DNA from 3 places in the Streptomyces sp. NPDC050315 genome. Region 2 is predicted to be linked to each of the others. Evidence: riboswitches for the same ligand, from Rfam matches in the RefSeq annotation. Region 2 holds a riboswitch; each other region holds the start of a gene.

Region 1 (6,819 bases), on a different contig from region 2:
GCGCCGCGGCCGCGAGGTCGTCGCTGTAGCCGGTGAACCAGCTGTTGGACCGGGCCTGTCCGTCCTTCTCGGCGGAGCCGGTCTTCGCGCCCTTGTCCCCGCCGACGCCTGCCATCGCCGCGACCGCCGTGCCCTGCCCGACGGTCGCCGCGTGCATCATCTGCCGCAACTGCCGGGCGACGGACGGGGACAGCGGCCGCGCGGTGGCCAGGGTCCGGCCGTCGAGCGACTGCGGTACGAGGACCGGCTGCCGGAAGCCGCCGTTGACCACTGTCGCGGTCACGGACGCCATGGCCAGCGGGCTCATCTGGACCTTGCCCTGGCCGATGTACGAGGCGGCGGTCTCCACCCCGGACGACTCCGGGATACTGCCGTCGAACGACGGTATACCGGTCTTCCAGTCGTCCCCGCCGAGCCCGAAGGAGTCCCGGGCCGTGGTGCCCAGCGCGGTGCCCGCGATGCCCTTGTCGTTCAGCGGCTTGACGGCCTTGATGAACGCGGTGTTGCAGGACCGGGCGAACGCGTCGGTCAGCGTGCCGTCCGCGATCGAGAAGTCGTCGAGATTGTGGAAGGTGTACCCCTCCCAGGAGACGGTCGACGGGCAGTCGGCCTTGCCGGCCGCGTCCCCCACACCGTTCTGCAGGATCATCGCGGCCGTGACGATCTTCATCGTGGAGCCGGGCGCGACTCTGCCCAGCATCGCCGCGTTGTAGCCGTCCGTACGGTTGTTGGCCACCGCCCGGATCTCGCCCGTGCTCGGCCGGACCGCGACGACCGACGACTCGTCGTACTCCTGCACCGCCCGCTCCGCCGCCGCCTGCACGTCCGCGTCCAGCGTCGTGTGCAGCGTCCCGGCCCGGCCCTTCCGGAGGGCGACCAGGGTGCGGGAGGTCCCGCCCTCCTCGTCCGCGATCCGCAGGCCGATGCCGCGGGTGCCGCCGGCCTCGCTGGCGTACTTCTCCCGCAGAGCGTCCAGGACGGGCCCGAGCGAGGGGTAGCGCTCCGCGGTCAGCGGGCGGCCGCGGTGGTCGACGGCCTTGATCGCAGGCAGAGCGCCCGTGTCCGTGACGAGGTACTCGCCCTCCTTGAGCTGCGGATGCAGCACCGAGGGCCGCCAGTCGACCAGCGGCTTGTGCGTGGTCCGGCCGCGGACGACCCGCAGCTCGGAGGCGTACGACAGGGGAGCAGTCCGCCCCTTGTACGACACCTTCGCCGTGACCTTGTACGGAACGGTCGTGCCGGTCCGCTCGCCGGGCGTGATCACCAGGTGCGTGAGGCGCGCCTGGCGTTGGAATCCGGCCAGTTCGGTCCGGGCGGCCTCCCGGTTGTCGGTGAGCGCGGCGGCGGCCGCGCTGTCGCCCTTCGCCCAGGCGGCGAGGAAGTCCTTGGCGGTCTCCGTCGTCTCCTCGGCGCTGGGCGGGCCGGTCCGTACCGTCTGCGGAGTGCCACCCCCGTTGCCGTACCCGGCGATCCCGGTCACCAGATTGCAGCCGCCGTACAGCACGACCCCGCCCACCACGACGAACACCCCGCCGACGATGGCGGTCTTCACCCCGCTGCGCATTCCCCGTTCCCCTCCCCGAGAGCCCCTCGAACAAGATCAAAGGGGCATTGAGAAGCACGGTACGGGGCGGACGTGTCGAAAGGGATGTTCGAGTGGAAGTCCGTTATCAGATAGCGATCCCGGTATGCGGGGGCCGCTTCGGCGCGGTGCTGCCCCCGCGGCGGGCAGGTGTCTGCTCGGGGACGGGCGGGCCACGACGTCCGACGCGTCGTACGCGACCGAGCAGTCCACCTCGTGGTGGGCGCAGAGCACCTGGGCCAGCCGGACCAGCGCCGCGGCGTCGTCCGCCCGGCCCACCCGGTGCAGATCGACGACGACATCGCCGCTGCCCGGGCGGATGACGGCGTTCAGGAGTCGTCCCAAGTGGGGCTCGGCGGCCGGGCGGATCGGGCGGTGCACCTCGATGACGGTGCGGTCGGCGTACCGGCGTACCGCGACCGGGGACGGTCCGATCCCGCCGTCATCGTCGCCGACCGCTGCCGCAGCACCGGCCGTTCGGGGTGTTCGGGCCGTTCGGGCAGTCCGAGCTGTTCGGGCCGTTCGGGCCGTTCGGGAAGGCACCGGCAAAAGGCCCGGCAGGAGGGCCGGTCGGAGCCGGCGGCGGACAGAGGTCCACAACGGGTGCAGGGAAGGGGCGGTCCACGTCATCGCGGTCTCCCTCGGCATCAAGACCTGGTGGGACAAGCCGTCGCGGCCCGCCGTGCCGCGACGCGGGAGCGACTGGGATTCTGCCACCCCGCGGCGCCCGGCGGGCAGGGCCGCTCGGCCTCGTACTGGGACCGGCAGGCTCTGTTGGGCCCGGCGCCGGGGCGCGGTAGGGGCGCCTGCCCAAAGGCGGGAACGGCCGGTGTCTTTCGGCCGATGCCGGGTCCCGAGGGGCACTCGTGGCTTTCATGGTCGAGCGGCGCACCCGCCGTTCCGGCGCGAGCCTCCGCCGGGCGTGCGTGCCGGCGCCGGCCGTCCCCGGAAAGATCCCCGGAAAGCCCCGGAAAGATCCCCAGGAAGGGAGATCGTTTCTCATGCTCTCGGTATCCACCGCTGCCGCGACCACTGGTTCGTACGTCACCTCCATCGCGGACACGACGGGGGAGATACGGGCCGCGCAGCGGCTGCGCCGCCGGGTCTTCGGCGGGGAGCTGGGGGCCCGGCTGCGCACCCGGCCGGCCGGCCACGACGTCGACGGCTTCGACGCGTCGGCCGATCACCTGATCGTGACGGACACCGCCAGTGGCGAGGTGGTCGGTACGTATCGCCTGCTGCCCCCGGGGCGCGGCGAACGCTCCTACTGCGAGGGCGAGTTCGACCTGCGGGCGCTGCACGACGTGCGCGGGCGGATGGTGGAGGCCGGGCGCGCGTGCGTGCACCCGGACCACCGGACCGGCGCGGTGATCAACCTGATGTGGGCCGCGCTCGCCCGGTACGTCCTGCTCTCCGGCCACCGCTACCTCGCGGGCTGCGCCTCCGTACCGCTGGCCGACGGCGGCCAAGCGGCCTCGCACGCCTGGCTGCTGGGGACGATGAAGCACTGCTCCCCGGCCGAGCTGCGAGTGCACCCGTACCGCCCGTGGACGCCGCCGGGCGTGATCGAGAACGAGCCGAGTTACGCGCTGCTGCCGCCGCTGCTTCGCGGCTACCTCCGGATCGGCGCCTGGATGTGCGGGGCACCGGCCCACGACCCGGAGTCCGATGTCGCGGACTTCTTTGTGCTGCTGGACATGGACCGGATCGACGACCGCTACCGGCGCTTCTTCCTGGGGGATTAGGAATACCCCTGGCACGCACCGGGACCGCGCTCCTCCGCCCGGCGGAACGGGACCCCTGACGAAGGTCAGGGGCCGCCTCGGACCTTCGGGCACTGCGGCGCGGTTCACCCGGCTCCTACCGTCGATCGGGAACGGTGCGGGCCCGTCGAGTACCCGCTCCCGCGCCGCGGACACCCAGCGAACGGAGACCCGGCCCCTTCGACGGCCTCGCCGACCACCTGATTGGGCCGGACCGCGGGCCATCGACCGGCTGCTGCGCGGCGAGAAGGGCCGGCAACGGTACACGTGGGGGCGCGCCATGGTCGGGCGGCACGCCACGACACTGATAGTGGCGGGCCGCTTCCTGCCCGGCGGCCGGGTGGCGTCCGCACTGTCCACCGGCAGCCTGCGGTTCCCGCTGCGCCGCTTCGTCCTGCTGGACGCGGCCGGCGCCACGCTGTGGGCCGTCACCAGTACCGCCAACGGTTACGTCGGCGGCGCGGCGGCTGACGGCCCGTCGGGGGAGGGGCAGAGTGGCTCAGGAGGCCCGGCCCCACGCCTCCGCGTAAGCGCGCGCCGCCGTACGGGGGTCGGCGGCCGCGCAGATGCCCGAGACGACCGCGCCGCCCGCCGCGCCCGCGGCCCGCAGCGGCGCCATGTCCGCCACCGTCACCCCGCCGATCGCCACCGCCGGCAGCGGCGTGGGCGCCGCCAGCCGGGCGAAGCCCTCGATGCCCAACTCCGGTGGCGCGTCCGCCTTGGTACGGGTCGCGTGCAGCGCGCCGATGCCGACGTAGTCGACCCGCGCCGGTTCCTTGGCCGCGGCCCGCAGTTCGTCCTCCGTCGCGGCGCTCAGCCCGATCACCGCTTCCGGCCCGGTCAGCGCGCGGACCGCGGCCACCGGCAGGTCGGACTGGCCGACGTGCACCCCGGTCACCCGCGCCCCGGCCGCGCGCGCCGCCAAGTACACATCCACCCGGTCGTTGACGAACAGCGCGACGTGCTCGGGCAGTACCGCGGAGATCCGCAGCACCGTGTCGAGGAACTCCCGTGCTGCGCCGTCCTTCTCCCGCACCTGTACTGCCGTGACCCCGCCGGCCACCGCCTCCGCGACCGTGCCGGGCACGTCCCGGCCGCACGCGGCGGCCTGCGCCGCGTCGGTGACCAGGTACACGGAGAGGTCCAGCGGTGCGGGCAGTTCCGGGTCCCCGGTCACGCCCACGAGATGGCCGCCCGCTTGTCGAGCGTGTCCTCGTCGAGGCCGTACAGCGCGTCCAGGAAGGCGGCCGCGAAGCTGCCGGGGCCGCCGCTGCGCTCGGCCGCGACCTCGGCGGCCACGGTGTAGACCGTCACCGCGGCGACCGCGGCGGCCAGCCGGTCACCGTCCGGAGCCGAGTGCGGCGGGGCGAACGCCGCCAGCACCGCGCCCAGCGCACAGCCACCGCCGGTCACCCGCGTCAGCAGCGGGTCCCCGTTGGCGACCCGTACCGTCCGCGCGCCGTCCGTCAGCAGATCGACCGGTCCGGAGACAGTGACCACCGCACCCGTCGCGCGGGCCAGCGTGCCCGCGGCCCCGGCCGCCGACTCGACCTCGTCCGTCGCGTCCACCCCGCGCCCGCCGCCTCCGGTCCCGGCCAGCGCGATGATCTCCGAGGCGTTGCCGCGCACAATGGACGGGCCCTGCGCGGCCAGCCGGTGCGCCAGCGCGGTCCGTACCCGCAGCGAGCCGATCGCCACCGGGTCCAGCACCCACGGCGTCCCGTTGCGGACTGCCGACGCCACCGCCTCGGTCATGGCCGCGCGCTGCTCGGCGTGCGGTGTGCCCACGTTGACCAGCAGTCCCGAGGCGGCCCCGGCGAACGGGCCGGCCTCCTCGGGGATGTCCACCATGGCCGGGGCGGCCCCCAGCGCGAGCAGAACGTTGGCCGTGAAGTTCGAAACGACCTGGTTGGTGAGGCACTGCACCAGTGGTGTTTCATGGCGTACGCGGATGAGCGCTTGCCGGGCCGTGGCAAGCAGGTCGTCGGCCGGACGCGTCATAGGGGCATTCCTCTGTGACATCCCTTCGCTGGTGCGAACCAGATCAGGTTCGACGGGTGTGATCTCAGCCCTTGAGATGGGCACCCCGTGTCTCTGTGTGCCCACATGCTACCCGCACCCCGTTCCCGATCCGGAACCCCGACCCCTGGAAGACCCATGACCATCGAGCGTCCCGTGTTCGACGGGCGGATGCCCGCCGGCGCCGGCGATCTGTCCGTCGAACGGCACGGCATCGGCCCCGTGCCCGAGAACAACCGCTACGGCCGCCCCGGCCGCCTGTTCACCGTGTGGTTCGCGCCCAACCTGACCATGACCGGCGTCTTCACCGGCACCGTGGGCATCGGCCTCGGACTCGACTTCTGGACCGCGTTCGCCGCGATGGCGCTCGGCACGCTGCTCGGCGCCGCGCCGTCCGCCTACCTCGGTACGTGGGGCAGCCTCACCGGCACCGGTCAACTGCCGCTCGCCCGGCTGGCGTTCGGCGGCGGCGTCGTACTGCCCGGCATCCTGCAGTGGCTGTCCTCCATCGCCTGGGACGCGCTGATCGGACTGTTCGGCGGCGACGCGCTGGCCCGCCTGCTCGGCTGGCCCTTCTGGCTGGGCGCGCTGACCGTCCTGCTCCTCCAGGGCGTCGTCGGCGTCCTCGGGTACGAGGCCATCCACCGCCTCCAGACCGTGATGACCTTCGTGCTGGGCGCGGCCTTCCTCGCCCTCAGCGTCAAGCTCCTCGATGGTGTCCCGCTCCCGTCGGCCGCCACCGCACACGGCGCCGACCGGGCCGGGGCCTTCGTCCTGACCACCACCGTCGCGCTGAGCCTCGCCATCTCCTGGGCCCCCTACGCCTCGGACTTCAGTCGGTACCTGCCGCGCTCGTCCTCCCGGCCGCGGATGTTCTGGTACACCCTGCTCGGCATGGCCGCCGCGTACCTCTGGGTGCAGACCCTCGGCCTGTGGGCGGCGGGCCTCTTCACCGACCAGACGGCGGCGGGCGTGCACAAGCTGCTCGGCGGCGGGGCGCTGGGCGCCTTCGGGCTGCTGGCCATCGCCGCCTCGGCGGTGTGCAGCAACGCCATGAACGACTACAGCGGTTCGCTGGCCCTGCAGACGGCCGGGGTCCGCATCCCACGCCCCATCGCCGCCGCAGTCGCCGCCGTACTCGGCTTCCTGCTCGTCCTGTGGATGCACGCCGCCGACACCACGGCCCGCTTCCAGAACGTGCTGCTCTTCGTCGGCTACTGGATACCCGGCTTCATCGGCGTCGTCGCGATCGACTGGCTCGCCCGCGCCCGCGCCCGCAGCGGTCGGCCGGTCGAGGTGCACGAGGAATTCGCCCGTCCGCAGCCGTGGTGGCCGGCGGTACTGGCCTTCGTCGTGTCGTTCGCCGCCGCCGTGCCCTTCATGGACACCTCGCTGTACATCGGCCCGGTCGCCGAGGCGCTGCACGGCGCGGACCTGGCGTACTTCGTGACTTTC
Region 2 (6,819 bases):
CGCACTCGACGTCCCGCTGGCCACCACCGACGTCGCGGAGGTACTCGACCGGGCCGACATCGACGGAGTGCTGATCACTGCGCCCGCTCGCGCACACACCGACCTGGTCGTGGCCGCGGCTACCGCCGGCAAGCACGTCTTCGTCGAGAAGCCGATGGCGGTCACCCTGGAGGATGCCGACCTCGCCATCGCCGCGGCCGAGGAAGCCGGCATCGTGCTCCAGGTCGGCTTCAACCGCCGGTTCGCCCCCGGCTTCGCCGCAGCCCGTGCCGCCATCGACGAACGTAAGGTCGGGGCTCCGCAGCTGCTGCGTTCACTGACCCGCGACCCGGGACCCTTCACCGCGGACCCCTCCCGCATTCCGCAGTGGACGATCTTCCTCGAAACCCTCATCCACGACTTCGACACCGTGTGCTGGCTCAACCCCGGTGCCACCCCCGTGCGCGTCCACGCCACCGCCGATGCGCTGGTTCGCCCCGACGCCAAGGCCGACGGCCACCTCGACACCGCCGTTGTGACCATTCGCTTCGACAACGGCGCCATCGCCACCACCGAGGCCTCCTTCTCCGCGCTCTACGGATACGACGTACGCGCCGAAGTCTTCGGCTCGGAGGGCATGGTGACCGCCGGCAACGGACGCCGCACCGACATGACCTACTACGGAGCCGACGGGATCCAGGCCGACACCGCCCGACGCGACACCGAGCTGCTGCGCGCGGCGTACACCGCCGAACTGAGGGCGTTCACCGACGCCATCTGTAACCAGTCCCCGGTACCGGTCACCGGGCACGACGCACGCCGGGCACTGTCCATCGCATTGGCCGCCATCCGCAGCATCAAGACCGCCTCCGCCGTCGACATCGCCGAGGTGACCAAGTGAGCAGCACTCCTTACACGCTGGCCGCCTGCGCCGAAATGCTCTACCTCGACCGGCCCTTCCCCGAGCGGGTCCGCCATATCGCCGAGCGTGGCTTCCAAGTGGAGGTCTGGGACTGGTCCGCCAAGGACATCGACGCCCTCACCGCCACCGGAGCCACTTTCTCCTCCATGACCGGCTACCTGGAGGGCAACCTCACCGAGCCCGACGGCATCGACGCTCTGCTCACCTCGGCCCGACAGTCCCTCGACGTGGCCAAGCGGCTCGACTGCCCGCGCCTGAACCTGCACGGCACCGGCCTGGACGGGAAGGGGCTCCCCGTCCGTCCCGTCGAAAACGTCACGCCCAGCATGTGGCCGGCGGCGCTCGACACGCTGCGCCGGGTGGCCGAGTTGGGGGAGGAGGCCGGCCGCGTCTTCACCCTCGAAAACCTCAACCTGGCCGTCGACCACCCGGGCACCCCCTTCGCCCGCGCCGCCGACACGCTCGCCCTCGTACAGGCCGTGAACAGCCCGTACCTGCGCATGAACCTCGACCTCTACCACGCTCAGATCGGCGAGGGAAACCTCATCGAACTGGTTCGCCAAGCCCTCCCCTACGTCGGCGAAATCCAGGTGGCCGACGTACCGGGTCGCTGTGAACCCGGCACCGGGGAGATCCACTACCCCGCCATCGCCGGGGAGCTTCGCAACCTCGGATACAACGGCACCGTCGCACTCGAAGGCTGGGCCCGCCACGACTCCGACGCCGCACTCGACGCCTTCCGCGCGGCATTCACCTGAAAACTCGCTTCACAGGGCCCATCACAAGCACGGCGCCCCCGAGTCCACGACGGGACCGGGGGCGTGTGTAGAACGGAAGGATCAGGAGGTCATTCCGCAAGGGGCAGGTAGACGCGGTTGCCCGCTGCCGCGAATTCCTTGGACTTCTCGGCCATGCCGGCCTCGGGGTCCACGGCCAGGTCGCCGCCGTGTTCGCGGCGGATGTCCTGGGAGATCTTCATGGAGCAGAACTTCGGGCCGCACATGGAGCAGAAGTGCGCCGTCTTGGCCGGTTCGGCCGGGAGCGTCTCGTCGTGGAAGGCGCGGGCCGTGTCCGGGTCGAGGGCCAGGTTGAACTGGTCTTCCCAGCGGAACTCGAAGCGGGCGTCGGAGAGGGCGTCGTCCCACTCCTGGGCGCCCGGGTGGCCCTTGGCCAGGTCGGCCGCGTGGGCCGCGATCTTGTACGTGATGACGCCGGTCTTCACGTCGTCGCGGTCCGGCAGGCCCAGGTGCTCCTTGGGCGTGACGTAGCAGAGCATCGCCGTGCCCCACCAGGCGATCATCGCGGCGCCGATGCCCGAGGTGATGTGGTCGTAGGCGGGAGCGATGTCGGTGGTGAGCGGACCCAGGGTGTAGAACGGCGCCTCCTCGCAGATCTCCTGCTGGAGGTCGATGTTCTCCTTGATCTTGTGCATCGGGACGTGGCCCGGGCCCTCGATCATGGTCTGCACGCCGCGCGACTTGGCGATGGTGTTGAGCTCGCCGAGCGTCTTCAGCTCCGCGAACTGGGCCTCGTCGTTGGCGTCCGCGATGGAGCCGGGGCGCAGGCCGTCACCGAGCGAGAACGTGACGTCGTACGAGGCGAGGATGTCGCAGAGCTCTTCGAAGTTCTCGTAGAGGAAGGACTCCTTGTGGTGCGCCAGACACCACGCCGCCATGATCGAGCCGCCGCGGGAGACGATGCCGGTCTTGCGGCGGGCGGTGAGCGGGACGTACCGCAGGAGCACACCGGCGTGGACCGTCATGTAGTCGACGCCCTGCTCGGCCTGCTCGATGACGGTGTCCTTGTAGATCTCCCAGGTGAGCTCCTCGGCCTTGCCGTCGACCTTCTCCAGGGCCTGGTAGAGGGGGACGGTGCCGATGGGAACGGGGGAGTTCCGCAGCACCCACTCGCGGGTGGTGTGGATGTTCCGGCCGGTGGAGAGGTCCATGACCGTGTCGGCGCCCCAGCGGGTCGCCCAGGTCATCTTCTCCACCTCCTCCTCGATGGAGGAGGTCACCGCGGAGTTGCCGATGTTGGCGTTGACCTTCACCAGGAAGTTCTTGCCGATGATCATCGGCTCGATCTCCGGGTGGTTGACGTTGGCCGGCAGTACCGCGCGACCCGCCGCGATTTCGTCCCGCACGAATTCGGGGCTGCACTTCTCGCGGACCGCGACGTACTCCATCTCCGCGGTGATCTCGCCGCGCTGGGCATACGCGAGCTGGGTGACGGCGCCGTCCCGACCGCGGCGCGGCTGCCGGGGCCGGCCCGGGAACACCGCGTCGAGGTTCTTCAGGCCGCCACGCGGCGAGGTGTGCTTGAGGCCGTCGTCCTCCGGGCGCATCGGCCGGCCCGCGTACTCCTCGGTGTCGCCGCGGGCGATGATCCAGTTCTCCCGCAGCGGCGCGAGGCCGCGGCGGACATCGGTTTCGATATTGGGGTCGGTGTACGGCCCTGACGTGTCGTAAAGCGTCACGTGCTCGCCGTTGGTGAGGTGCACTCGCCGGACCGGCACCTGGATGTCGGGGCGCGATCCGTCGATGTAGCCCTTGTGCCAGCCGATCTGCTGCGTCGTCTCGGCAGCGTCCTGGCCATTTTCGGGCGTGCGTGCATCCTGCAGAGTCATTAAGACCCACTCCCTACGCCGGCATTACCCGGTAACAGGTTCGGCGGTCGACGCAGCTCTTCCCGTGTCGGTGTTTCACGTGAAACACCGCTGGTACGGAATCAGCGCCCTCTCAGCCCGGTGCTCCGAGCTCCCGCGATTGCAAAGGTGCCACCACGGTAGCGGCCGATGCCGCGTGGTGACCAGGGGGCCCGGTGAGTTGTTGGATGATCGGGCGGTGACCCGCAACGAGCCCGAGCCCCAGCCGCACACTCATCCGCATGCACACGGCCACAGCCATGGCCACGGACCAGCCGCGCCCGTCTCGCGCCACCTGCGCAAGGTCATCGCCGCGGTACTGATCCCCTTCGCCCTGGCGGTGGGCGTCGGGCTGATCGCCCTCTGGCCCGGCGGCGCACCGCCGCACAAGCCCACGGGGGTCGGCTTCGACCAGGAGACCCAGTCCGCGCGGGTCGTCCAGCTGACGAAGGTGGACTGCGCCGACGTCAACGCACAGCAACAGCAGCAGATGGAGCAGCAACAGCCGCCGACGGGACCCGGCGGTGGCGCGCAGCAGCAGGCGCAGCGCTGTGAGCAGGCCACCATCGAGGTGACCACCGGCAAGGACACGGGGCACCGCTTCAAGACCGTGGTGACGCCGGATGCCTCGCGCCGCTACACCGAGGGCCAGGACGTCGTGGTGGCGTACGCGCCCAAGGCGCCCCGGGACCTGCAGTACTCGGTCACCGACGTGGACCGCACCTTCCCGATGTGGGTGCTCGCCGCGGTGTTCGCGCTGGCGGTGGTGGTCGTCGGGCGGCTGCGCGGGGTGCTGGCACTGGTCGCGCTGGCGGCGAGCTTCGCCGTCCTCACCGTGTTCATCCTGCCGGCCATCCTGCAGGGCTCGAATCCGCTGCTGGTGGCGGTGGTCGGGGGCAGCGCGATCATGCTCATCGCGCTGTACATGTGCCACGGCCTGACGGCCCGTACATCGGTCGCGGTGCTCGGCACGCTGGCGTCACTGCTGCTGATCGGGCTGCTGGGATCGGTGTTCATCGGCTGGGCACAGCTGACGGGCAACACGGACGACCAGACGGGACTGGTGCACAGCCTCTACCCGGGCATCGAGATCCGGGGTCTGCTGCTGGCGGGGATCATCATCGGGTCGCTGGGTGTACTGGACGACGTGACCGTGACCCAGACGGCGGCCGTGTGGGAGCTGCGGGACGCCGACCCGACGGCGAGCCGGCGGCAGATCTACGGGGCGGCGATGCGGATCGGGCGGGACCACATCGCGTCGGTGGTGAACACGCTGGTACTGGCGTACGCGGGCGCCGCGCTCCCACTGCTCCTGCTGTTCTCCATCGCCCGCAGCGGTGTCGGTACGGTCGCCGGCAGCGAAATGGTGGCCGAGGAGATCATCCGGACGCTCGTGGGCAGTATCGGGCTCGTCGTGTCCGTACCGCTGACCACGCTGCTGGCGGTACTGGTGGTCTCCGCCGACCGCGGCAGCCGGAGCGGTCCGCAGGAGGAAGACGGCCGGGCGGCCGGTCCGGGGCCCGGGCAGCCGGGCAGCAGGCGCGGTGGACGGGGCCGCCGCCGCAAGCGCTGACCGGGCCGGACCGGCGGTCAGCCCGCCCGTTGCGCGTTCGCGAAGATCCGGTCCAGCTCCGCGTCGAGCGTGCCGCAGATCTGCTCCTGGCCGAGCGGCACCAGCCGGTCCGTACGGTCCAGGAAAGCGACCAACGGAGCCGCGCCGACGCGGAAAAGCGCCTGCTCGGAGCCCACCTGCAGACTGACGAAGACATCACTGAGGTGCGCGCCCGAGACCGGCGCCACGTGAATGTCCCCTTCACCGGCCGGCCGACTCAGGCCGTCCAGGAGCAGTTCCCGGCTGAACGCCCAGGTCACCGGGGCATCGCCCGGGAGATCGAACGTGAAGCGCACGGCATAGGGATCGGCGCTGTCGAAATCGAGCTCCACCGGAATCCGGAAGGCGAGTTCCTCGGAGACGATGAAGCTCATCATCACTTCTGCCTGCACTGTTTGGCTCATCAACCACTGCCCCGCACTACTTGATCGAAGTGGCCGGTAATGATCCGCCGACCGCTATTGACGCCATCGTCGACGAGTTGCCGACAGATCACAAGGAGTAATTTTTCAGATACTGATAGAGAAGGCCAGCGTCATAAGGGTCGACTCCGCCATCCTCTGCACCTTTTCGGTTACCGCCAGCAGTCTCTCCGCCTCACCTGCGGGGAGAGAAATCGCCACGGTCGCCGCCGCCGAACCAACTCGAATGGGAATTGCCGCACACACCGTACCGACGGCATATTCCTCGCGTTCGACGGCGAGTTGGGCCTTACGCACCGTGTTCAGCCGGTGCAGCAGTTCACCCTCCGTCCGTACGGAATGGGCCGTGAGCGACTGCACTTGATACCGGGAAAGATGATCTTTCCGCTCCTCCTCGTCGAGTTGGGCCAGCAGGCACTGGCCGATCGCGTGCGCGTGAGCGGTCGTACGAAAGTCCGCCCATTCCTCGACCGGCGGCCGCTCCGGATCGTCGCTCACCGCGACCACCTCCACCTCGCCCGCGTGATACACCGCGAAATACAGCGCGGCGCCGACTTCTTGGCCGATCGCCGACAGCGCCTGCGCGATCCGGGAGTAGCGCCGGCGGCGGGCCCCGCACCGGCCGATGAGCTCGGCGGCCTCGCCGAGGAGGAACACGCCGTTCTCGCGCTGGAGATATCCCTCGTGGGTCAGGGTGCGCAGCAGGTGGTACGTGGTCGGGAGGGGATAACCGGTCTCCCTGGCCAGCTGTTTGGCGGGGGCGCCGCGGGGGTGGCCGGCCACCGCTTCGAGGAGGCGCAGCGCCCGCTGGACGGAGCCGATCAGCGTCGGGGAAGTCGTGGATGCGTCGTTCGCCGTGGCCAAGACCAACCCCCAGGACAGGTCGCCGGGGTGCCGACCCCGGGCTCGGGCCCCGCGCCCGTGCCGCGTGCGCTTTCCGGGCACCGTCCGTGTCGCCCGGACCGGCCGGACGGTCCGGAACGTCGGCATCCGGAAGATGCCCCGCGTCGGCACTCTAACGTGAGCGCTGCGGACGGCAGGTCGATTAGCTTGCGAATTACCTCAGGCGGCGCATTTCTTGACTCGGCCCGAAGCCCGTCCGCCGCGAGCGCCCCGGACACCAGTTCGCAGGGGACAAACAAAGGGCGTCCCGTACCCCTGCGGGGGAACGGGACGCCCGGCAATTCCGCGCTGCCGCGAACTCACCACTCGCCGCGTGACGAGGACGACGATCCGGTGA
Region 3 (6,819 bases), on a different contig from region 2:
GCCGGTGACCGTGGCCGGCACGACGTTGTCGAAGCCGAGGAAGCGGGCGACGAACTCGTCGGCGGGGCGCTGCCAGACCTCCAGCGGCGTACCGGTCTGCGCGATCCGCCCGTCGCGCATGACGACGACCCGGTCGGCGAGCGCGAACGCCTCACCCTGGTCGTGCGTCACCGCCAGTACGGTCGTCCCCAACTCCCTGAAAAGCCGCCGCAGTTCGACCACCAGGCGCTCGCGCAGCCCGCGGTCGAGCTGGCCGAGCGGCTCGTCCAGCATCAGCAGCCGGGGGCTGGGCGCCAGCGCCCTGGCCAGCGCGACGCGCTGCTGCTCGCCGCCGGAGAGCGAGCCGACGGCCCGGCGCTGGGCGCCCGGCAGGCCCACCAGGTCGAGCAGCTCGGCGACCTTCCGTTCCTGCTCGGCCCGTGCGGCGCCGCGCATCCGCAGCCCGAAGGCGACGTTGCCCGCCACGTCGCGCTGCGGGAAGAGCTGGTGGTCCTGGAACATCAGCCCGACGCCGCGCCGGTGGGTGGGTACGGTACGCAGGTTCCGGCCATCGAGTACGACCTCGCCCGCGTCGGCCTGCTGCAGCCCGGCGATCACCCGCAGCAGCGTCGACTTGCCGCTGCCGCTGGGCCCGAGGACGCAGACGGTCTCGTGCTCGGCGACGTCCAGGGCGACGGCGTCCAGCGCGGTGTGCGTACCGAAGCGGACGCTGAGGGCATCCAGGCGCAGGAGAGGGCCGTCAGTCCGATTGCCGGTCCGGTTGTCGGTCACCTAGAACTCTCCCGTCCGGTCGGTGCGTACCCGCTCCAGCGCCAGCAGCGCCCCCGCGCACACCACCATGAGAATCGTCGACAGGGCCATCGCCTGCCCGTAGTTGAGCTCGCCCGCGCGGCCCAGCAGCCGCGCCACGGCCACCGGGAGCGTGGGCCGGTCCGGACTCGCGATGAACACCGTCGCGCCGAACTCGCCGAGCGAGACGGCGAACGCGAAACCGGCCGCGATCAGCAACGCCCGCCGCACCAGCGGCAGATCGACCTCGCGCCACACCTGCCAGGGCGTGGCTCCCAGTACGGCAGCGGCCTCCCGCAGCCGCCCGTCCACCGCGCGCAGCACCGGCAGCATGGTCCGTACGACGAAGGGCACGCCCACGAGGGCCTGCGCGAGCGGTACGAGCCACCAGGAGGTGCGCAGGTCCAGCGGCGGCTCGTCGAGGCTGATCAGGAAGCCGAAGCCGACGGTCACGGCGGAGACGCCGAGCGGCAGCATGAGCAGCGCGTCGAAGCCGCGGACGAGCCGGCCGCCGCGCCGCGTCAGCGCGGCCGCCGCCAGCCCGCCGACGACGACCGCGATGGCGGTGGCGGCGACCGCGTACGCGAGCGAGTTCCACAGGGCAGTCAGCGGCGGCACGGTGAACGTGGAATCCGCACCGGCCGCGGCCTGCAGCGCGCGGTAGAAGACCGGGCCGTAGCCGTCGGGCCCGGCGAAGGACCGCTCGACCAGTACGGCAAGCGGCAGCACGAGCAGCAGCGCGATCACCACGAACGTGCTGCCCAGCAGCGCCCACTGTCCGGCGCCGCGCGGCCTGCGCGCCGTACGGGACGCGTCGACCAGCTTCAGCGCGCTCTCGCGCCGCCGTACCGTCCACGCGTGCAGCGCGAGCAGTCCGAGTACGGCGGCGAACTGCACGAGGGTGAGCACCGCGGCGGTCGGCAGGTCCAGGAAGTCGGCGGTCTGCCGGTAGATCTCCACTTCGAGGGTGGCGAAGCGCGGGCCCCCGAGGATCTGCACGATCCCGAAGGAGGTGAAGGTGAAGAGGAAGACCATCAGCGCGGCGGCGGCCACGGCGGGAGCCAGCGCGGGCAGCGTCACCCGCCGCCAGGCCGCGAACCGCCCGGCGCCGAGCACCCGCGCGGCCTCCTCCTGGCGCGGATCCAGCGCGCTCCAGAGCCCGCCGACGGTCCGTACGACCACCGCGTAGTTGAAGAAGACGTGCGCGAGCAGGATCGCCCAGACCGAGGTGTCCAGCCGTACGCCCCACAGGTCGTCCAGCAGGCCGCCGCGGCCGACGAGCGCCAGGAAGGCGGAGCCGACGACGACGGTGGGCAGCACGAACGGCACGGTGACGACCGCCCGCAGCAGCCTCTTTCCGGGGAATTCGAAGCGCGCGAAGACGTACGCGCCGGGGAGCGCGATCAGCAGCGTGAGTGCCGTGGAAGCCGCCGCCTGCCAGCCGGTGAACCACAGGACGTGCAGCAGGTCGGGATCGGTGAGGACCTCGCCCACCCGCCCGAACTGCCAGCTCCCGCCCTCCCGCAGCCCCCGGCCGACGATCATGGCGACCGGGTAGGCGAAGAAGAGCACGAAGAAGCCGAACGGCACGGCCATCAGCGCGAGCCGAGTGGCCGTGGCGCGCCCGGCCGGCCGGCGCGCGTCCTCGCCGCGCCCCGGCCGCCGGAAACGTCCCTGGTCCGCGCCCGGGTCTACTTCACGACGAGCGAGGACCACTGCTTGATCCACTGTTCGCGGTTCTTGCTGATGTCCGCGGGCGCGACCGTCTTCGGCTCATCGATCTTCTGCCCGTACTTGGTGAACAGCTCGGGCACCTTCGCGCCCTCGACCACCGGGTTGACGAACATCTGCAGCGGCAGGTCCTCCTGGAACTTCTTGCTGATCAGGAAGTCCAGCAGCGCCTTGCCGCCCTTCTCGTTCGCGGCGCCCTTCAGCAGCCCGGCGAACTCGGTCTGCCGGAAGCAGGTCCCGGTGGCGACGCCGGTCGGCGCCTCCTTCGGCGCCGGCTTCTTGGCCATGACCTCGGCGGGCGGGCTGGAGGCGTAGGAAACGACCAGCGGCTTGTCGCCCTTGCTGCCGGCCGCGCCCGAGAACCGCTCGTAGTACGCCTGCTCCCAGCCGTCGACGACCTCGACGTCGTTGGCCTTGAGCTTCTTCCAGTAGTCCTGCCAGCCACCCTTGCCGTACTCGGCGATGGTCCCGAGCTGGAACGCCAGCCCCGGCGACGACGTGGCCGAGTTCTCGGTGACCAACAGCCCCTTGTACTGCGGCTTCACCAGATCACCGAACGTCTTCGGCGGCGCGATGTCGTGCTGCTCGAAGTACGCCTTGTCATAATTCACGCAGATGTCGCCGTAGTCGACGGGCGTGACCCGGTGCTCCGCCTTGTCCAGCTGGAACTCCGCGGGCACCCCGCTCAGCCCCTTGGCCTCGTACGGCGTGAAGAGCCCCTCGTCGAGCCCGCGCGACAGCAGCGTGTTGTCGATCCCGAAGAAGACGTCCCCCTGCGGGTTGTCCTTCGTCAGCACCGCCTGGTTGACGGCCTTGCCTGCGTCGCCGCCCTTGACGAGCTGGACCTTGTACCCGCTCTGCTTCTCGAACTCCTTCAGTACGGACTTCGAGGCCGCGAACGAGTCGTGGGTGACGAGCTTGACGGTCTTGGCGTCGCCCGCCTCGTCGCCGCCGGAGGCGCCGCAGCCGGCCAGCGCCGCACCGCCGACCGCCAGTACGACGGCAGCCGCGGTGGCCTTACCGAAAGTTCTCACTTGTTCATTCCTCCTGGCTGGCCAGGAAGAGACGCGGCCCCGCCCGCGGCGTCCGGTGGGACCGGTACCGCGGGCAGGGCGCAACAGCATGAGGACGACCGAACTTCCTACCCGGAATGACCCGGGCGAGGTTCAAGGGTCTGCGGCAGCGGCATCGGCTCTCACTGCCCGCACTCTCAGCGCTGTGGCGCTCCCCTGTCGGATGGTGTGCGTTATAGGTGATGTAGAAACGTTCGACGCTACGTTACCAGCGCGCTCTCAGCGCTCCGAGGCCGCGAGCTGGCCGCACGCACCGTCGATCTCCTGCCCACGGGTGTCCCGCACGGTCACCGGCACACCATGCGCCGCGATCGCCTCGACGAACGCCTTCTCGTCCTCCGGCCGCGAGGCGGTCCACTTGGACCCGGGCGTCGGGTTCAGCGGAATCAGGTTCACATGCACCCGCTTCCCCTTGAGCAGCTTCCCGAGCAGGTCCCCGCGCCACGCCTGGTCGTTGATGTCCCGGATCAGCGCGTACTCGATCGAAATCCGGCGCCCGGACTTCTCCGCGTACGTCCAAGCAGCATCGAGCACCTCCCTCACCTTCCACCGCGTGTTCACCGGCACGAGCGTGTCCCGCAGCTCGTCGTCCGGCGCGTGCAGCGAGACCGCGAGCCGGCACTTGAAGCCCTCGTCGGCGAAGCGCAGCATCGCCGGCACCAGCCCCACCGTGGACACGGTGATCCCCCGCTGCGACAGCCCCAGCCCGTCCGGCTCGGGATCGGTCAGCCGCCGGATCGCCCCCGTGACCCGGTTGTAGTTCGCGAGCGGCTCGCCCATCCCCATGAACACAATGTTCGACAGCCGCGCCGGCCCACCAGGGATCTCCCCATCCCTGAGCGCCCGCATCCCATCGACAATCTGATGAACGATTTCAGCGGTCGAGAGGTTCCGGTCCAGCCCCGCCTGCCCCGTCGCGCAGAACGGGCAGTTCATCCCGCACCCGGCCTGCGAGGAGATGCACATCGTCACCCGGTCCGGGTACCGCATCAGCACCGACTCGACCAGCGTCCCGTCGAACAGTTTCCACAGCGTCTTGCGCGTCTGGTCGTCGTCGCACGAGATGTGCCGCACCACGCTCATCAGCTCCGGCAGCATCTCGGCCGCCAGCTTCTCCCGCGCCGCGGCCGGAATGTCCGTCCACTGCTCCGGGTCGTGCGCATACCGCGCAAAGTAGTGCTGCGACAGCTGCTTGGCGCGGAACGGCTTCTCCCCGATCGCCGCCACGGCCTCCTTGCGCTCAGCGGGCGAAAGATCGGCAAGATGCCGCGGCGGCTTCTTGGCCCCCCGCGGCGCGACAAAAGTAAGTTCTCCAGGTGCAGGCATGGTCCGTCCAGTGTCGCAGATCATCGGGGGCTGCCCTGATGAGAGCGGGGTGGGGGCCGTCACCCTCGCTGCCTGCCGGTCGTGGCCCGTCCGGTCGCCGCCGTCGTCGTGCGGGCAGACGATGGAGATGTCGGAGCTGGTAAGCCGCCTCGGCGATCGTCACCGTCGGGACGCGCACGTCGGAAGGAGGCGCAACGCCATGGCCCAGTTCATGGACGTCCACCAGGGGATGAAGGGCATCACGGGCGACCAGCTGAAGGAGGCCCACGAGGCCGATCTCGCCATCGAGAAGGAAGAAGGCGTCCACTTCGAGAAGGCGTGGGCGGATCCGCAGTCCGGCACGGTCTACTGCCTCTCCGAGGCGCCCTCGGCCGATGCGGTCCAGCGTGTCCACGAACGCGCAGGTCACCGGGCCGACGAGATCCACCCGGTCCCGCTGACCGTGTGAAGCCCGGTCTTCCCTGACCGTGTGAAAACAAAGCCCCCCATCCGCGGCGGACCGCAGACGGGGGGCTCGTGCGCGGCGCGGGGTCAGCCCGTGCCGACGAAGATCACCAGGAGGAGCCATACCACCGGGGCCGTCGGCAGCAGGGAGTCCAGCCGGTCCATGATCCCGCCGTGGCCGGGCAGCAGCGTGCCCATGTCCTTGATGCCGAGGTCGCGCTTGATCATGGACTCGCCGAGGTCGCCGAGGGTGGCGCTGGCGGCGACGGCGAGGCCCAGGAGCAGGCCCTGCCACCACGCGCCGTTCTCGATGAGGAACTCCATGCACAGCGCACCCGCCGCCATCGCGAAGGCCACCGCGCCGACGAGGCCCTCGCGGGTCTTGCCGGGGCTGATGCGGGGGGCGAGCTTGTGCTTGCCGAAGCGCCAGCCGACGGCGTACGCGCCGGTGTCGCTGACGACCGTGAGCAGCAGGAAGGTGAGGACCCGGTACGGGCCGTCCGCGTCCGCCGCGAGCATCAGGGCGACGAACGTCGCGAGGAACGGCACGTAGAACGCCGCGAAGACGCCGGCCGTGACGTCCCGGAGGTAGTGGTCCGGGGACTCGGTCATCCGCCAGACCAGCACGGCGAGCGCGGTGAGCGCCATCGCCACCCAGGCGCCCTCGGCCCCGCGTACGTACCCGGCGACCACCATCGCCGTACCGCCGACGGCGAGCGGTACGAGCGGTACGCGGATGTCCTTGCGCTCCTCGAGGCGGGAGGTCAGCTCCCACAGCCCGACGACCACGGCGACCGCGACGACGCCCACGAAGACGGGCTTGTAGACGAACAGCGAGAGCACGATGATCGCGCCGAGGCCGACGCCCACCCCTATGGCGGCCCGCAGATTGCGGCCCGCGCTCTTCTTCGCCGGCTTCTTCGAAGAGGGGCTGTCGTCCGGTGCCGGCGGGGATGTGGGCATGGGTTCCTGGGGGTGGTCATCGCGGAAGAGGGGGCCACTCAGCCGAGCGGCCCCCCGATCGTCCCGGTGGTCGTCCTGGTCTCCGCCTGCGTCGGGCACGGTGGGCATGGGCCGAGTCTGCGCTGCCGCGGACCGGTTGTGCACGGGACCCGCCGACGGGGCCGGGGGCCCCTCCCAGCCGTAGCCGGGGGCCTGTCCCGTGCCGGCCGCCCATGGGCCGGCGCCGGGTGGGGTCCCGCCCGCCGAGGGCGAGGGCCGGGCCCCCCAGGATGACTCGTTCATCACACCTCGAGCAGCTCGGATTCCTTGTGCTTGAGCAGCTCGTCCACCTGCGCGACGTACTTCGCGGTGGTGTCGTCGAGCTCCTTCTCGGCGCGGCGCACCTCGTCCTCGCCGGACTCCTTGTCCTTGACGAGCTTGTCGAGGGTCTCCTTGGCCTTGCGGCGGACGCTGCGGATCGAGATCTTCGCGTCCTCGGCCTTGTTCTTGGCGA

What was found. Region 2 has a riboswitch for thiamine pyrophosphate ahead of thiC (phosphomethylpyrimidine synthase ThiC). Riboswitches for the same ligand answer to the same signal wherever they lie in the genome.
Region 1: linked by a shared signal. The riboswitch ahead of thiM (hydroxyethylthiazole kinase) and the one ahead of thiC (phosphomethylpyrimidine synthase ThiC) in region 2 are both predicted to bind thiamine pyrophosphate.
Region 3: linked by a shared signal. The riboswitch ahead of AB0I82_RS15685 (thiamine ABC transporter substrate-binding protein) and the one ahead of thiC (phosphomethylpyrimidine synthase ThiC) in region 2 are both predicted to bind thiamine pyrophosphate.

What each region holds. Positions count from the first base shown of each region.
Region 1 covers NZ_JBFAKN010000001.1:1,112,198-1,119,016, reverse strand. The annotation lists gene AB0I82_RS04930 (penicillin-binding transpeptidase domain-containing protein) at 1-1,564, opposite strand, end outside; gene AB0I82_RS04925 (GNAT family N-acyltransferase) at 2,584-3,327, shown strand; gene thiE (thiamine phosphate synthase) at 3,845-4,522, opposite strand; gene thiM (hydroxyethylthiazole kinase) at 4,519-5,346, opposite strand; TPP riboswitch at 5,350-5,444, opposite strand; gene AB0I82_RS04910 (cytosine permease) at 5,503-6,819, shown strand, end outside.
Region 2 covers NZ_JBFAKN010000006.1:397,674-404,492, forward strand. The annotation lists gene AB0I82_RS24085 (Gfo/Idh/MocA family oxidoreductase) at 1-880, shown strand, start outside; gene AB0I82_RS24090 (TIM barrel protein) at 877-1,659, shown strand; gene thiC (phosphomethylpyrimidine synthase ThiC) at 1,749-3,527, opposite strand; TPP riboswitch at 3,521-3,674, opposite strand; gene AB0I82_RS24100 (YibE/F family protein) at 3,745-5,118, shown strand; gene AB0I82_RS24105 (SsgA family sporulation/cell division regulator) at 5,136-5,561, opposite strand; gene AB0I82_RS24110 (IclR family transcriptional regulator C-terminal domain-containing protein) at 5,667-6,443, opposite strand; gene AB0I82_RS24115 (DUF5326 family protein) at 6,782-6,819, opposite strand, start outside.
Region 3 covers NZ_JBFAKN010000004.1:85,233-92,051, forward strand. The annotation lists gene AB0I82_RS15675 (ABC transporter ATP-binding protein) at 1-771, opposite strand, end outside; gene AB0I82_RS15680 (iron ABC transporter permease) at 772-2,385, opposite strand; gene AB0I82_RS15685 (thiamine ABC transporter substrate-binding protein) at 2,481-3,554, opposite strand; TPP riboswitch at 3,641-3,761, opposite strand; gene rlmN (23S rRNA (adenine(2503)-C(2))-methyltransferase RlmN) at 3,813-4,919, opposite strand; gene AB0I82_RS15695 (SCO4226 family nickel-binding protein) at 5,119-5,367, shown strand; gene AB0I82_RS15700 (phosphatidate cytidylyltransferase) at 5,451-6,608, opposite strand; gene frr (ribosome recycling factor) at 6,608-6,819, opposite strand, start outside.